2 linked regions of the Alkalilimnicola ehrlichii MLHE-1 genome follow. The main gene of each other region encodes a partner of the protein of the gene in region 2 in a complex. Links are inferred from orthologs where the notes say so. Each region holds a gene or a part of one and is shown on either strand. Other genes may lie near its edges.

Evidence for each region. The genes of interacting proteins can lie anywhere in the genome.
Region 1: the proteins of fliM (region 2) and fliG are in contact, whole or in part, in a crystal structure (PDB 4QRM), measured with the Thermotoga maritima proteins. The link is inferred for Alkalilimnicola ehrlichii MLHE-1 from one-to-one orthologs. Residues at the interface, in WP_004081085.1 of Thermotoga maritima: Tyr124, Leu127, Asp128, Ile130, Met131, Gly132, Gly133, Pro134, Glu136, Pro139, Arg141, Thr144, Glu145, Ile146, Glu147, Ser149, Ile150, Lys153; in WP_004082903.1 of Thermotoga maritima: Phe122, Ser125, Glu126, His127, Pro128, Gln129, Thr130, Val133, Glu157, Arg161, Leu164, Leu165, Arg167, Ser169, Glu171, Val172, Glu175, Ile176, Asn179, Lys182.

What each region holds. Positions count from the first base shown.
Region 1 is NC_008340.1:790,622-795,806, forward strand. What follows is about bases 1,507-4,505. They hold fliG (flagellar motor switch protein FliG), read left to right. Parts: upstream 1,507-2,503; coding sequence 2,504-3,508; downstream 3,509-4,505. Other genes in these bases: fliF (flagellar basal-body MS-ring/collar protein FliF), read left to right, coding at 1,507-2,517; MLG_RS03665 (flagellar assembly protein FliH), read left to right, coding at 3,534-4,421; fliI (flagellar protein export ATPase FliI), read left to right, coding at 4,414-4,505. Also shown: MLG_RS03645 (sigma-54-dependent transcriptional regulator), read left to right, coding at 1-361; flagellar hook-basal body complex protein FliE, read left to right, coding at 398-724; more of fliF, read left to right, coding at 775-1,506; more of fliI, read left to right, coding at 4,506-5,185. UniProt on the Bacillus subtilis protein: One of the proteins that forms a switch complex that is proposed to be located at the base of the basal body.
Region 2 is NC_008340.1:1,109,296-1,114,277, reverse strand. Bases 197-2,992 are described here. They hold fliM (flagellar motor switch protein FliM), read right to left. Parts: upstream 2,291-2,992; coding sequence 1,103-2,290; downstream 197-1,102. Other genes in these bases: MLG_RS05000 (flagellar basal body-associated FliL family protein), read right to left, coding at 2,302-2,787; fliN (flagellar motor switch protein FliN), read right to left, coding at 426-1,106; fliO (flagellar biosynthetic protein FliO), read right to left, coding at 197-345. Also shown: more of fliO, read right to left, coding at 1-196; MLG_RS04995 (TonB-dependent receptor), read left to right, coding at 3,135-4,490; MLG_RS04990 (metal ABC transporter substrate-binding protein), read left to right, coding at 4,580-4,982. UniProt on the Bacillus subtilis protein: One of the proteins that forms a switch complex that is proposed to be located at the base of the basal body.

The DNA.
Region 1 (5,185 bases), 320 kb from region 2 along the record:
GGCGGACGAGGCCCGGATCAGCGCCGACGACCTGGTGATCGAACCGGTGCCGGCCGCCCCCGCCCGCCAGGCCGCCCCGGTGCAGGGGGGCGCCAATGAGCCGGCGGCACCCGCGGACAGGGGGAACGGCGATGGCCGGCCGAAGGATGGGGCCTCCCCCACCCTGGGCGATAACCTGCGCGAGCGGGAGTTCCGCCTGATCATGGACACCCTCCGGGCCTGCCGTGGCAACCGTAAGCAGGCCGCGGAGCAGCTGGGCATCTCCGATCGCACCCTGCGTTACCGGGTGGCCCGGTTGCGCAAGGAGGGCTTTCACGTGCCCTCGAAGGCGGGCGCGGAATATGCGTACGGCCAGGCGTGAGCCGCGCTTCCGCCAGGCACTCAGGAGGCCGACACCATGAAGGTCGACAACAGCTTTCAGATCAACCAGGCCCTGCAGCAACTGCGCGAGGTAGCGGCCCAGGCCGGGAACGAACCGGTATCGGGTCGCGGCGAGGCGCCCGGTGCCGACTTTACCCGCCTGATGCGCGAGGCACTGGAGAACGTGAACGGACTGCAGCAGACCTCCAGCGCCATGACCGACGCGGTCGCCCGGGGCGAGGAGGTGAACCTCACCGAGGTGATGGTCGCGACGCAGAAATCGCGGGTGGCCTTCGAGGCCCTCAAGGAGACCCGCAACCGCCTGCTGGAGGCCTATCAGGAGGTCTCCAACATGCAGGTCTAGGCACCGCGGTAGCGGGATCTTGACGGCGTTTTGACGGAACGGGGAAGGCAATGGCTGAGGCAAGCCAGGCATTGACGGAGAGTGAGGGCGGCGGCCGCGCCATCGCCGAGCGCGGTAGTGCGGGGCGCACCGGTGCGGGCACCGCCGGTCGCATTCCGGGCATGGACCAATTGGAGGGCCTCTTCGGCGGCCGGCAGAACGTGATGCGCCTGGGGCTGGCGGTGGTGCTACTGTTCACCGTGGCCGCCGGGGTGTTGCTGTACCTCTGGGCGCAGGAGCCCAGCTACCGCACCCTGTTCAGCGAGCTGGACGATCAGGACGCCGCCGCCGTCATCGAGCAGTTGGAGGAGCAGGGCATCCCCTACCGCCTGGATGAGCGTACGGGAGCCGTGCGGGTGCCCTCGGATCAGGTCCACCCGGCCCGGCTGCAGTTGGCCGCCGAGGGGCTGCCCCGGGGCACCGGCTTTGGTTTCGAGATGCTGCAGGAGGACTCCGCCTTCGGCACCAGTGAGTTCATGGAAGGGGCCCGGTTCGACCGCGCCCTGGAGACCGAACTGGCCCGTTCCATCGGCACCCTGCGCCAGGTGGACGCCGCCCGCGTCCACCTGGCCCTGCCCCGCGAGTCGGTCTTCGTCCGCGACCGCCGGCAGCCGAGGGCCTCGGTGGTGGTCAACCTGGCTCAGGGCCGGCGGCTGAACGATGAGCAGGTGGACGCCATCGTCCACATGGTGGCCAGCAGCGTGCCGGATTTGGCCCACGAGAACGTGAGCGTGGTGGATGAGCGCGGCCGCCTGCTCACCCGCGACGAGGGCCGCGGGCTGGCCAGCACCGCCGGTCAGTTCCAGTACAAGACCCAGGTGGAAGAGACCTACGTCCGTCGTATCGAGGACCTGCTGGCGCCCCTCGTTGGCCGCAACCGGGTCCGGGCCCAGGTCAACGCCAGCCTGGACTTCTCCGAGCAGCAGCGCACCGAGGAGCTCTACGACCCGGACAGCCGGGTGATCCGCAGCGAGGCCCTGCAGGGCCGCCGCACCCAGCAGGGGGCCGACGCGGCCATGGGCGTGCCCGGCGCGCTCACCAACCAGCCCCCGGGGGCCGGGCAGTTGGACGGCGAGGAGGCGCCGGAGAACCCGCCGCCGGTGGACATCAGCTCCTCCGAGACCCGCAACTACGAGATCAGCCGCACCCTGCGCCAGGTCCGCGACCCCATCGGCAGCATCCAGCGGGTGTCGGTGGCGGTGGTGGTGGACGAGCGCATCACCACCGACGAGGAGGGCAACACAGTGCGCGAACCGTTGTCGGACGAGGAGATGGACCGTATCAACGCCCTGGTGCAGGAAGCCGTGGGCTTCGATGCCGCGCGCGGTGACAGCGTCAATGTGGTCAACGCCGCCTTCTTGGAAGAGGAGCCGGTGGAGGCGATGCCGCCGGTGCCGCTGCTGGAGCGCGAGTGGGTCCGCGAGCTGATCCGCTTTGCCATTGCCGCATTGGCCTTCATCGCCCTGCTGCTGTTCGTGGTGCGGCCGATGATCAAGGGCATGCAGCGTCAGCGCGACCAGGCGCTGCGCGCGCCTGCCTCGGAGGAGCAGGCACGCCTGGCCCAGCAGGGCGGTGGCGGGGGCGCGGCGCAGCTCGCCGGGCCGGACGCCAACGAACAGGCACTGCTGGCGGGCGTTCAGCACAAGCCCTACGAGGCCAAACTGGAGGCCGCCAAGAAGCTGGTGAATGACGAGCCGGAGCTGGCGGCGAACGTGATCAAGTCCTGGCTGGCGGAAGACGATGGCAAACGATAGCAAGCTCAAGGGCACCGACCGCGCGGCGGTCTTCATGATGAGCCTGGGGGAGGATGAGGCCGCCAACATCATGAAGCATCTGGGCCCGCGCGAGGTCCAGCGTCTGGGTCAGAGTATGAGCGGCCTCGAGCAGGTCTCCCGAGACGACGTGGACGCCGTGCTGACCTCCTTTGTCGGTAAGGTCCAGGAGCAGACCGCCCTGGGCATCGGCACCAACGACTATGTGCGCTCGGTGCTGAACAAGGCCCTGGGCGAAGAGAAGGCCGGCGGCATTATCGACCGGATCCTGATGGGCGGTTCCACCCAGGGGCTGGATCAGCTCAAGTGGCTGGATCCGCGCACCATCGCCGAGATGATCCGCCTGGAGCATCCGCAGATCATCGCCATCGTGCTGGCCTACCTGGAGTCGGACCAGGCCGCGGAGGTGCTCGATTCGCTGTCCGAGCGGGTGCGCCACGATGTGCTCATGCGCGTGGCCACCCTGGACGGCATCCAACCGGCGGCGCTGAAGGAGCTGGACGAGATCATGGAGCGGCAGTTCTCCGGTCAACAGCGGGTGAAGTCCTCCAGTATCGGCGGGCTGCACGCCGCCGCCAGCATTCTCAATAACCTGGACACCAGTACCGAGAACACCATCCTCGATCACATCCGCGACTTCGATGTCGAGCTGGCGGAAAAGATCCAGGAGCTCATGTTTGTCTTCGAGGACCTGCTCGAGGTGGACGACCGGGCGATCCAGACCATCCTGCGCGAGATCAGCACCGAGCAGCTGGTGTTGGCGCTCAAGGGCGCCGACGAGCAGCTCAAGGACAAGATCATGAGCAACCTCTCGCGCCGCGCCGCGGAGATGCTGGCCGACGACCTGGAGACCATGGGACCGGCGCGTATCAGCGATGTGGAGAACGCCCAGAAGGAGATCCTGGCGGTGGCCAAGCGACTGGCCGACGAGGGCCAGATCGTGCTCGGTGGCGGCGGCGAGGAGATGCTCTGATGGCTGAACGGCGGGAGCAGGCGGCATGAACGACAAGACCCGGCACAAGACCGGCGCGGCGGGCGAGGGCGCTGAGGCCGGCCGCGGCCGGGTACGGATCATCCCCGCCGAGGCGGCCGGCGAGACCTTCGCCCGCTGGGCGGCGGCGCCGAAGCCGGAGCGAGGCCAGGCCCCGGAACGGCCGGAGGCAAGCCAGCGTGCAAGTGGTGGGCAGCGGGACTACGCCGGCTTCCGCAAGCCGCAGCGCCGCGAGGCCGCGCGCATGCCCACCGCGGCGGATATTGAGGCGCTGCAGCAGCAGGCCTGGGACGAGGGCTACCGGGCCGGCGAGCGGGCCGGCCGCGAGGCCGGTTACGCCGAGGGCCACCGGGAGGGGCTGGAGGCCGGGCAGCGCGAGGGCCACGCCGCGGGCTACCAGGCCGGCGAGCAGGCCGCGCACCGGCTGGTGGAGCGGATGGACGGGCTGGTGCGCCAACTGGACCGGCCATTGGAGCAGATGGACGAGGAGGTGGAGCAGGCGCTGGCGGAGCTGGCCATGCACCTGGCCCGGCAGGTGATCTACCGCGAGCTGCGCATCCAACCCGGTGAGATCGTGCGCCTGATCCGCGAGGCCGTGGGATTGCTGCCGGTGGGCGCCCGCAACGTGGAGGTGCACCTGCACCCGGAAGACGCCCGCTTTATCCGCGAGGCCCTGAGCGCCGATGGCGGGGGCGAACAGGCGTGGCGGCTGGTGGAGGACCCGGCCATCAACCGTGGCGGCTGCCGGGTCAGCACGGAGACCTCGCATATCGACGCCACCCTGGAGCATCGTCTGGCCCAGTTGGCGCAACAGGTGCTGGGCAACGGCCGTGACGCTCAGGGCGAGGACGGCGATGGCACGGATCGTAACGCAGAGGCTGGTCGCCATGAGTGAGGCCAAGGCCCCGCCCCGCAGCAATCGCTGGGCCGAGCATCTGCGTCGGCGCCGGCAGCGGGTGCGTGCCCCGCGGTTGGTGGTGGAAGGCGTGTTGCGCCGTATGGTCGGCCTGACCCTCGAGGCCGAGGGCTGCCAGGCGCCACTGGGCAGCCGCTGCACCCTGCGCACCCAGCAGGACCGGGATGTGGAGGCCGAGGTGGTCGGCTTTGCCGGCGACAAGCTCTACCTGATGCCCACCGGCGAGCTGCACGGCATGATGCCCAACGCCCGGGTGGTGCCCCGGGGCGGCACCGCCGAGGCCGGTATGGGCCCGGGGCTGCTGGGCCGGGTGCTGGATGGCGGTGGTCGCCCGCTGGATGGTAAGGGCCTGCTGGATCACAGCGAATACCGCAGCCTGGTGGGCGAGGGCATCAACCCCCTGGCCCGCGCCCCCATCAAGGCGCCGCTGGACGTGGGCGTGCGCGCCATCAACAGCCTGTTCACCGTGGGGCGCGGCCAGCGCATGGGACTGTTCGCCGGCTCCGGCGTGGGCAAGAGCGTGCTGCTGGGCATGATGACCCGCTACACCAACGCCGATGTGGTGGTAGTGGGGCTGATCGGCGAGCGGGGCCGGGAGGTCAAGGAGTTCATCACCGACATTTTGGGTGACGAGGGGCTGGCCCGGTCCGTGGTGGTGGCCTCACCGGCGGACAAATCCCCGCTCATGCGCCTGCACGGGGCCATGTTGGCCACCAGTATCGCCGAGTACTTCCGCGACCAGG
Region 2 (4,982 bases):
CTGCATGTCCGGGGCGCCGCGTGTGGCCTCCGCCTCGAGCCCCTCCAGGGGCTCATCCAGCACATGCAAAGTCTGTACCCGCCCGGGAGCCACCCCCACGAGAAGTTGGGTCGACCCCACCTTAACCAGTACCACTTTCTCCCGTTGGCCCACCGACAGGGCCCCCAGGACGCGCATCTGCCCATTGGCAGACCCGCCCACACCGCCCATGCGGCGCAGGGCCAGCATGAGCAGGGCGATCAACACCAGCACCACCACCAGCCCGACAATCACCCGCGCCATGCCGGTGACATCCACGCTGGGCACGCCGCCCTCACCGGCCCAGACCAGGCCGGGCAGCCACATCCCGGATACCGCCAACAGGGCGGCGCCGGGTTTTCGACACCCGGTCGGGGACGGGCAGGAAGGGTGGCGACGGAAAACCATCAGCGCAGCTTTTTGACACGCTCGGCGGCGCTGATGACATCCGTGAGCCGGATGCCGAAGCGCTCGTTGACCACCACCACCTCGCCGTGGGCGATGAGCGTGCCGTTGACCATCACATCCAACGGCTCGCCGGCCAGGCGGTCCAGCTCCACCACCGACCCCTGGTTGAGCTGGAGCAGGTGGCGGATGCTGATCTGGGTGCGACCGATCTCCATGGAGAGGGTGACCGGGATGTCCATAATGACATCCAGGTTGGCCTCTTCATCGCCCAGATTGCGCCCGGCCCCGGCATCGGGCTCAAGCTCATCCAGCTCGGCCCGTTCCGCCTGCCAGTTCTCCTGGCGCTGCGTCTCCCGGGCCTCGGTGGCCGCGCGCTGGCCGGCGGACGGCTCCTCCGGGCCACTCTGTCCAGCCTCGTCGTCGCCGGTCTGCTCTTCCATAGCCCGCGCCCACTCGTCCGCCATGGCCTGCTGATCCACCTCCGACCCGGCATCAGCGGCGGCCTTCCCGCCGGCGGGCTCATCATCTACCCCATCCGACGCGCTGTCGCTGGCCGCCTCGTCCTGCCCGGCCGCTTGCCCCGACTCCGGGGCACGTCCGGTCTCGCCGGCCTGTTGCTCCGCCATGGCCTCTTCCCAGGCCTCGTCGGCGCCGGTCTGATCCTTCCGCTCCTCACTCATGACTGCTCACCGCCCTTGTTACGGTCTCGCGACTGTCTTGCGGTCCGGGACGCCGCCGCGGCCCTGCCGCGCCGTTGCCGCCCCCGGCCCCCGCTGTCCCCGTCCGCGGACGCCTTGTCGCCCGTCTTACCTTTGGCCTTGTCCTGTACCTCCGCCTCTGCGGGTGCCTCGCGCTCCTCTTCCTCGCTCTCCAGCCAATGGATGGCGTCCTGCTCGGCGCGCGGCTGGATCCGCTCGGTGATCTTGATGGCGGTATTGCCGTGACGTACCCCGTAGCGGCCGCGGAAGACCGGCATGTCCTCGGCATACACCTTCACCGCCTCCGGCAACTCCACCGGGATGATGTCGCCCGGCTTCATGTTCATCACATCGCGCAGGCTCACCTCCACCTCGGTGAGCACGCTGGACAGCTCCACCTCGGCAAACTTCATCTCCTCGCGCAGGGAGCGGGTCCAGCGTTCGTCCACCTCGTTGCGGTCCGACTGCACGCCGGCATCGAGCAGCTCCCGGATCGGCTCGATCATGGTGTAGGGCAGCGTCACGTGGATATCGCCGCCGCCGCCGTCGAGCTCGACATGGAACTTGCTGACCACCACCACCTCGCTGGGGCTGACGATATTGGCGAACTGCGGGTTGACCTCCGAGTGCATGTACTCGAACTCGGCGTTCATCACCGGGTTCCAGGCCTCCTCCAGGTTCTCGAAGGCCTGATCGATAAGCATGCGGATGACCCGCAGCTCGGTGGGCGTGAACTCGCGCCCCTCGATCTTGACGAAGAACCGCCCGTCGCCGCCGAAGAAGTTGTCCACCACGATGAAGACCAGCTTGGGGTCGATGATGAACAACCCGGTGCCGCGCAACGGATGCACCCGCATCAGGTTCAGGCTGGTGGGCACGAACAGGGTATGGACGTACTCGCCGAACTTCATCATCTCCACACCCACCACCGACACCTCCGGGGTGCGGCGCAGCATGTTGAACAGCCCGATGCGGAACAACCGGGCGAAGCGCTCGTTGATCATCTCCAGCGTGGGCATCCGCCCACGCACGATCCGCTCCTCGGCGGTGAAGTTGTACGAGCGCAACTCGCCAGGCTCGGCGTCGTCCTCGGTATCCACCGCACCGTCGTCGACGCCATGCAGCAGGGCGTCGATTTCATCCTGGCTGAGTATGTCCTGGGCCATGGGTCCTACCCCTATTGCATGACGAAGCGGGTGAAGTAGACCGCCTCCAGCCTTTGCTCAACACCGCGTTCGGCCAGCACCTGATTGACCTCCTCCAGGGCAGCCTGACGCAACGCCTCGCGGCCGGCGCGGGTGTTCACCTCCTGGTAGTCCTGATCGGCAAACAGGTCGAGAAGATTATTGCGAATCACCGGCATGTGCCGGTCGATCGCCTCTTCCACCGAGGCGTACCGCGTCTCGAGCTGCACCCGTGCCTGCAGGTAACTGATGCGGCCACCGCGCTCGAAGTTGACGGTCAGTGCGGGGTCCAGCTCGATGTAGATGGGCTCGTCCAGCGCCTGTTCCACCTGCGGCTCGTCGTTGCCGACGGAGCCGATCATCCCCGTCAGATAAGCGGCAACTGCCCCTCCCACGGCCAGAAGCACGACCAGAATCGCGATGAGCAGGATGACCACCAGCTTGGACATCCCCTGTTGTTTGCTTGTGGCTGTTGCCATTGACCGTCCGCCCTCCGACAGAAATCCGACGCAGAAAGAGAGAAGCAAAAGCGGTGCCAAATGGCGCGCTTTTGCCGAGCTCCAGTGTAACGGATTAGCCCTAAAGGTATAGAGCCTGCCCGCTTGACAGCCGGCCTTCTTGCAAATAGATTGCACCACTTGATGCAACAGTATTGCATTTCACACCTGCCAACCTGACGCCCTTCGTGGGCCGCATCACGTCACACGCATTGGGGAGCAACACAATCATGATCAAGAAGACGCTGGCCGTTGCCGCCACGTTGGTCATGCTGGCACCGGGAGGGGTGCTGGCCGACCGGACTGGCGATGGAGAGGTGACCTCGCAGATGCAGCGGGACCCGCTGGATCAGCCGGGGCTTCGGGCCCAGGCGCTGCCGCTGGGCGGCACGCGGGAGCAAGTCGATTCCGGCACCGCGTTCAACCCGGCCCTCTCGGTGATCCTGGACGGGGTGTACTACTCCGAGTTCACCGGTGAGTGGGACGCCCCGGCGGGCTTTGACAGTGGCCACAGCCACAGCCACGGCCACGGCCACGGCCACGGCCACGACCATGACCTGGACGAGGGCTTCAACCTGCGCGAGACGGAGATCGCCTTCTCCGCGTCGGTGGACAACTACTTCGACGCCATGGTGATCCTGGCCATTGAGGGCGACTCCGGCATCGAGGTGGAAGAGGCCTATCTGACCACCCAGAATTTGCCGGCGGGCCTGCAGGTGAAGGCCGGTAAGTTCCTGTCCGACATCGGCTACATCAACAAGCAGCACCCGCACGACTGGGACTTCGTCGACCGTCCACTGGTCAACGAGTTCCTGTTCGGTGACCACGGCCTGCAGGAGAAGGGGGTGCAGCTCTCCTGGGTGCCAGCGACTCCGGTCTATACCCGATTCGGCGTCGAACTCCTGCAGGGTGAGACCAGCGGGATCGCCAACTACATCGGTTCGGGCCGGGTAGAGGAAGTGACGGTGACCCCCGATCCCGTCACCGGGGACCCCACCCGGCAGCGCTGGCGGGACGACAACCCCTTCGATGATGCCTCCGGACCCCGTCTCTTTACCGGCTTCTTCAAGATTGCGCCGGACCTCGGCTACAACCACGCCGCCCAGTTCGGGCTTTCCTACGGGATCGCCACCACCTTCCAGAATGAGCAGCAGCACTCCAGCACCCGGTACGAATCCTGGGACGGTGATGCCTGGTTCGCCGGTGTGGACGCCGTTTATAAGTACGACAGCGGTGGTGCCTACGGCCACGGCAACCTGCGACTGCAGGGCGAGTACTTCCTGCGTGAGATCGACGTCGACTACATGAGTCAGAGCTTCCAGGGCGTCAACAACGGCAGCCTGCAGACCACCGACAGCTTCTCCGATCGCCGGCGCCAGGACGGCCTCTACCTCCAGGCCGTCTACGGGTTCGCCCCGCGCTGGGAGGTCGGCGCCCGCTTCGAGGCCCTGGGCCTGACCAACGAGTCGTTGGTGCCGGACCGCAGCGCCGGTGAGTTCGAGGACTTCGACGCCAGCTACCGGTACACGCTCAACACCACGTGGCGCCCGACCCACTTTTCCGCGCTGCGAGCTCAGCTCAACTACAACGACTTCGCCAAGGAGGACGACCACACCAATCGCGGTGCCTCCTTCATGCTCCAGTACAACCTGAGCCTGGGCGTGCACGGCGCACACCCCTTCTGATCGAACCGGGCTAACCTGACCGCCTGCCGGGCCCTTACGCCCGCCAGGCGGTCAAACCGTGACACTCATTCAAGGCGAGGAGACACAGAATGCACCGCTGGATACTCGCAATCGCCCTGTTGCTGTTCGCCGGTCTCGCCCAGGCCGGGATGAACGTGGTGGCCACCACCAGCAACATGGGCATGCTCGCCCGCACCGTCGGCGGCGAGCACGTCAACGTCACCGTCCTGGCCCCGCCGGACCGCGACGCCCACTACCTGAGCGTGCGCCCGAACATGATGACCCACCTGCGCCGGGCTGATCTGGTGGTCGCCGTGGGGGCCGAGCTGGAGATCGGCTGGCTGCCGCCGGCCATCGACGGCGCCGCCAATCCCGCCATCCGTCCGGGGCGCAGCGGCTACTTCGAGGCTGCCGCCCAGGTGGAGCGCATCGGCACCGGCGTGGCCGCCGACCGGGCCCAGGGCGACGTCCACCCGGAGGGCAACCCCCACA